2 regions of the Cupriavidus sp. CER-90 genome follow, and region 1 is predicted to be linked to the other one. Evidence: predicted binding sites of a transcription regulator. Region 1 holds the regulator's gene; the other holds the start of a gene.
The links. Region 1 encodes FliA, which starts transcription of late flagellar genes. Its sites were predicted from a motif close to CTAAAGTTTNNNNNNNNNNNGCCGNTA; they were not measured.
Positions count from the first base shown of each region.

Region 2: AC24R4_RS04375 (FliC/FljB family flagellin) is a predicted target of FliA. The motif match lies at 1,669-1,695, and genes of this name have one in related genera.

Region 1 is NZ_JBYGYM010000001.1:1,226,761-1,229,966, reverse strand. It holds gene AC24R4_RS05575 (MinD/ParA family ATP-binding protein) at 1-802, shown strand, start outside; gene AC24R4_RS05570 (RNA polymerase sigma factor FliA) at 913-1,629, shown strand; gene AC24R4_RS05565 (flagellar protein FlhE) at 1,629-2,087, shown strand; gene paoA (aldehyde dehydrogenase iron-sulfur subunit PaoA) at 2,376-3,032, shown strand; gene AC24R4_RS05555 (FAD binding domain-containing protein) at 3,029-3,206, shown strand, end outside.
Region 2 is NZ_JBYGYM010000001.1:978,410-981,615, forward strand. It holds gene AC24R4_RS04365 (methyl-accepting chemotaxis protein) at 1-243, opposite strand, end outside; gene AC24R4_RS04370 (RNA chaperone Hfq) at 1,193-1,513, shown strand; gene AC24R4_RS04375 (FliC/FljB family flagellin) at 1,793-2,983, shown strand; gene AC24R4_RS04380 (flagellar protein FlaG) at 3,110-3,206, shown strand, end outside.

The sequences.
Region 1 (3,206 bases):
CGATCAGGCCGAAAGCCTGCGCCGCCTGCTGGCACCGCGCGTGACGCGGCGAATCGCCGTGGTAGGGGCGGAACAGGGCGTCGGCACCACCACGGTGGCGCTGGGCCTGGCCAATGCGCTGTCGATGCAGGGCGAGCGCGTGCTGCTGGCGGACGAAGACATGTACGGCGCCCGGGCGATGCGGCTTGCCGGCGCCGCGCCGGCGGCCACGCTGGCCGATGTGCTCGAGGGCCGGGCGCCGCTGGCCGCCGCGGCCGGCACGCGCGGGGCCAGCGGCATTGCCGTGCTGCAGGCGGGCGCGATGACCGTTCGTCCCGACGAGCGCGGGCTGGCGGCGCGACTGACTGACGTGCGCTCGATGCTGATCGACACGCGCCGCGACATCACCGGCGCACTGTCGCCACTGGCGGGCATGGCCCACAACTTCGTGATCGTCATGCGCCCCGAGGCCACGTCGATCACTGCCGCCTATGCCTGCATCAAGCGGCTGCATCACGAATACGCATGCCGTCAATTCCAGCTGGTCGTCAATCTGGCGGCCGCCGAGGGGACGGTCACGGCGCTCGCGCGCAACCTGGCCCGCACGGCGAGCCAGTACCTGGGCGTGGAGGCCAGCCTGGCAGGGTACCTGCCGATGGACCCGCTGGTGGCGCGTGCGCTCCAGCTTGGGCGGTGCGTGGTGGAGGCGTATCCCGCCGCTGCGGCCACCGGTGCATTGCGGCACATCGCCAGCGGTATCGGCGCATGGCCGTTGCGCCACGAAGCATCGCCGCTGGGAATGGCCTCGGCCGTTGCCGCATGAACGCGAAGAACAAGAAGTCTCGACAAGACCGGAAACTCAGCCTGCCAGCCGCCGATTTTCAGCCTCTCCGGCGCTGGCACAAACAGTAAGCATTTAACGAGAGTTCCACCATGTATACGATTCAGGGAAAGCTCGAGCAGGCCGACGTGGTCAAGTCACACGCGCCACTGGTGCGGCGCATCGCGCTGCAGCTGGCGGCCAAGCTGCCCGCCAGCGTACAGATCGACGACCTGATACAGGCCGGCATGATCGGCCTTCTCGACGCCGCCAAACGGTATGAAGACAACCATGGCGCCCGGTTCGAGACCTACGCAAGCCAGCGCATTCGCGGCGCCATGCTCGACGAGGTGCGTGCCAACGACTGGCAATCGCGCAGCCTGCGTCAGTTCACGCGCAAGATCGAGCGCACGCAGCGCCAGCTGGAACAGAAGCTTGGCCGCACGCCGATCGATTCCGAGGTGGCCAAGGAACTGGAGATGCCGCTCGAGGAATACCAGGAGCTGCTGAACGAGGTCTATGGCTGCCAGCTGCTGCACTATGAAGACTTCGAACGCTCGGGCGAGGAGGACTTCCTCGATCGCCACCTGGGCGTCACCGACGACGGCAATCCGCTGACCGTGCTGATGGAATCGGGCATGCGCGAGGCGCTGATCCGCGCCATCGACAAACTGCCCGAGCGCGAAAAGCTGGTGCTGTCGCTGTGCTACGACCAGGAACTGAACCTGCGCGAAATCGGCGCGGTGCTGGAAGTGACCGAATCGCGCGTGTGCCAGATCCGCAGCCAGGCCATCGGACGCCTGCGCACCCAGTTGCGCGGGATGCTGTGATGCGGCGCGCCCTGGTCCTGGCGGTGGTGTGCGCGATGGGCCCGGCGGCGGCCCACGCGCAGACCTATGCGCCGGTCTTTACGAAGGCCACCTATGAACTGACCGGCTCGCGCTTTGCGTGGACGGCATCGTCAGTGGGGCCGCAGATCACGAACAAGGGCCAGCGTGCGCTGTCTTCGCCCGTGGTGCCGTTGGCCACGATGCCGCAGGCCATGGGCCGCATTACTTCGGTGCGCTGGCGCTACAGCTTCACGCGCACCCCGCCCGTCGACCTGCAGGCATACCTGTGCAATGCCGACCGTTGCGTGCTGCTGGCGGGCGCCGAGGGCAAGACCGACGCCTTCGTCGGCGACGATGCCACCAAGGGCTTTGTCTTTGCCTATCGCGTACCGGGCCAGGGCGGACTCACGCCAATGCTCCAGGGCCGCAGCAACGAGGTGACCGTCAGCTACCGCTGAGCGCCACGGCCTGTCCCGGGCCCGCAGATCCACGCCGATACTTCCGGCGAATCCCCTGCAATCTCCCCTCGCCGCTGTCCCCGCGCGGCCGGTGGCACGCTTCCTGCGCCTTTCCGCCCAAGCAACGTGCGGCAAGCGCTACATTCGTCCCCTGCGCGGTATTCCCGTGCATATCCCTGGCGGCATTGTGTCTGCCATGCCCGCTGGCGCCATGTAATTCCTACGTGCAAGTCTCGCCACGTTGCCGTCCTCTGTCCGTCATCTGTCAGCCAGAAAGGATCCAACGACATGGAAGATTTCAGCGACATCAAGCTTTCGCGGCGGGAATTCGTGATGGCAGGCGCGGCGTCGGTGAGCGCCGCCGCCTTGCCTGCCGGTGCCGCCACCGCCACCGCGCCGCCATCGCGGGTCAGCCCCGGCGCCCTCAAGCCGGTGGCTTCGAACGTATCATTTGTCGTCAACGGGCAACCGCGCTCGCTGACGCTGGACACGCGCACCACGCTGCTCGACGCGCTGCGCGAGCATCTGCGCCTGTCCGGCACCAAGAAGGGCTGCGACCACGGCCAGTGCGGCGCCTGCACCGTGATCGTCGACGGCCGGCGCCTCAATTCCTGCCTGACCCTCGCCGTCATGCACGAGGGTGCCAGAATCACCACCGTGGAAGGACTCGGCACGCCGAACAACATGCATCCGATGCAGGTGGCCTTCGTCAAGCATGACGGCTACCAGTGCGGCTATTGCACGCCGGGCCAGATCTGTTCGGCCGTTGCCGTGCTCGACGAGGTGCGCGCCGGCATCCCGAGCCACGTCACGCCCGACCTGAACACGCGGCCGCAACTGTCGCCCGGCGAGATCCGTGAGCGGATGAGCGGCAATATCTGCCGCTGCGGCGCGTACTCGAATATCCTCGACGCCATCACCGAGGTCGCGGGGAGCCAGACATGAACCCGTTCACCTACGAGCGCGCGGCCACGCCCGCGGACGCGGCGGCGGCTGCCATGAAGACACCCGGTGCCCGCTTTATCGCCGGTGGCACCAACCTGCTCGACCTGATGAAGCTTGGCATCGAATCGCCAACCCATCTGATCGACGTGAACGGCCTTGCGCTGGACAAGATAG
Region 2 (3,206 bases), 250 kb from region 1:
CCGGATCTTGCCGATCTTCTCGGCGTTCTGCTCCGCCAGCGCCGGGTCTTCCGTCAGGGCGGTGTCGCGCACCAGGATGCCGATCGCCAGCACCCGTTCCTTGGCCAGCTTCAGATCCAGTACGCGCAACAGCCGTTGTTCCACGGCCTGGTGCATCGCGTCGTTCATGCCGCCCAGCGCCCTCACGCCTACCGTGGCCACCACGGCCAGCAGCAGCACCACCACGGCGAATGCCAGCGACATCCGCGCGCCGATCCCCATTTTCCGCAAGCCCATGACTTCGTACCTTTCGTCTGTCGGGTTGTATTTGTACGCGCTGCGTCCGCCCGAGGCGGGGCGTCGCACGGCACGGTAACGGCGGGCCGCACGCTGCACTTGAGCGAATAAATGAAATGGGGGGAAAAGTCGCTGCTCTTCCACAAATTGGGGGCGCAGCGCATGGCGTCTAATCTGCCTCAGGCACTTCGATCCCGTCGCAATGGACGGGCGAGGCAGACCGCCGGAAACGGCGGATGGCTTCGAAGGATGCGGGCTCAAAAAAAAGAAGCCCACGCGCGGGGTGCTCGTAGGCTTTCAGGACTGCTATGCAGGGACCGGCTGTACCCGGTCCCGAACCGCGAATATAAACCTGCTTACATGAGGTGTAAATCGCGTTTCTATCAGGGATTCCCCTGATGGCGGGTGTAACGCGTGCATCACTCGTATGCCAAAAGTGATGCCAGAAGACACTTTTAGACTTATCGATGAATTACGGACGCTTCCCGGAAACCTTTAGCTGGCGCGGGTTGTGGAGAATGCGCTGGCCTGACAGACTCGCAGCGGATCGATATGTGCTACACGAATCACAAAATCGCGGCAACTAAATAAGTAGAGCAAATCCTCTAGGCCCAGCCCCGCAGGGGGTTCGTCAACGCTTGTAAAACTTTGTTACTCTCCCGCCTGAAGTATTCCCCTTCTCTCCTGGCAGAGACGACCCCACCGGGTAGCAGGGCAGCGTCCATCACTTTCCTCGAACGCCTGTCCGCTGCAATCATGTCGTCGTGTCCCTGCACCGGTTCCGAGAGCGAATGTTTCAATTCTCGCCGCGATCAGGCTGCAGTAACCGTCACTTTTAGTGCGACGGCACGCAAAGTCCCTGGTCATCGGACCGTTGTCAGCCGCCAGAACCCTCGCGGGCTCTTCCGGAGAAGTTGTGAAGAAGGAAATCAAGGCTCCCAGACCCAGCAGAAAGCTGCAGCAGTTGCAGTTCGCCGCGCACAGCGCCAGCCGTGCCGCGGTGGTCGTGCATCTGTCGAATGGCACGCGGCTCAATGGCATCGTGCTGGCGTCGGACAATTACATGATCCTGCTCGGGCGGACCGCCGAGGATCCCACTCCGACACTGATCTACAAGCGTGCCATCACGGTGGTGACGCCCGCCCACGCGTCGACCGACGCCGTGGCGATGCTGGACGCCGACGTATCGCCGGATTTCGTGCGGATCTTCATTCCGCGCACCCGCAAGCGCCGCTGACCGCCCGGCCCGCCGCGCCGGGCCGGGGGCTGGCCGCCGCCGGCGGCATCGCCTCCGCCTCTATATATATAGCGGGCCACAACGGGCGCCATGGCGGGCAGGGCCGCCGCCATACACCAGATCGGCCTACGCCCGCAACACGCGCAAAAGTCACTCTAAAGTCTTCTCACCCACGGTCGATAACCTTTGCAACGGAGGCACTCTACGCCCTGCACTGCAGGCAGCCAACGTTACGGCACCCGCCGGAATGCCTAAAACATTGCAAATAGGAGTCGTACCATGGCGCAAGTCATCAACACCAACATTCTGTCGCTGCAAACGCAGAGCAACCTGAACACGTCGCAATCGTCGCTGAACAGCGCGATCCAACGTCTGTCGTCGGGCCTGCGCATCAACAGCGCCAAGGACGATGCTGCTGGTCAAGCCATCGCCAACCGCTTCACCGCCAACATCAAGGGCCTGACGCAAGCTTCGCGTAACGCCAACGACGGTATCTCGATCGCTCAAACGACCGAAGGCGCGCTGAGCGAAGTCAACAACAACCTGCAACGTGTGCGTGAACTGTCGGTGCAAGCCGCCAACGGCACGAACTCGTCGTCGGACCTGAAGTCGATCCAGGACGAAATCAAGCAGCGTCTGTCGGAAATCGACCGCGTGTCGGCTCAAACCCAGTTCAACGGCGTGAAGGTTCTGGCCAAGAACCAGAACATGTCGATCCAGGTTGGCGCCAACGACAGCGAAACGATTTCGATCGCCCTGAAGCAGATCACCTCCGCTACCCTGGGCGTGGCTGGCTTCAGCGTTGCCGGCCCGCAAGGCGCAACGGCTTCGATCGGTTCGGCCGCTGCTCAAGCTGCTCTGGGCTCGGCCACGCCGGTGACCGGCGCTTCGGCAACCGGCGTTTCCGCCGCCGACATCCAGCGCGCTCTGGGCCTGAACACCTCGGCTGCCGTGAACGCACAGAACGTGGTCGCTGACTCGAACGGCAACTGGTTCGTGCAAGTGAGCATGACTGGCCTGACCGCCGCCGACGACGCCGCTCTGTCGTCGAAGGGCTTCGCTGGCAACGGTACCGCCACGTCCGCCACGATGTACATCGCCGTCAAGCCGACCGACGCATCGGTCAACGGCAACACCGCCGGCTTCACGCTGACCGGTTCGTCGCTGCAAGCTTCGGACTTCCAGCAACCGGCCACGACCAACCCGCTGGCCACGCTGGACAAGGCCCTGGCAACGGTTGACAACCTGCGCTCGAGCCTGGGTGCTGTGCAGAACCGCTTCGAATCGACGATCAACAACCTGAGCACGACGGTGAACAACCTGTCGGCTTCGCGTTCGCGCATCGAAGACGCTGACTACGCAACGGAAGTGTCGAACATGACCCGCGCGCAGATCCTGCAACAAGCTGGTACGTCGGTGCTGTCGCAAGCGAACCAGACCACGCAAAACGTGCTGTCGCTGCTGCGTTAATCGCCGCGCCGCAAGAAACCGGGCCGCAAGGCCCGGTTTTTTTGCCGGAGTGTTTTGCAGGCAGACCACTGCCTGCAAAGCATTTCAACCGTAGAGTTTTTCCTGCCCTACCGGACGGAGCTGACCATGGCATCTTCCACTCCCGTATCCATGCCGGCACGCATCACCGCCGAACCCGTGGCTGTCAGCCCGGCACCCGCCGTGCCGGCCACCGCCGCCGACG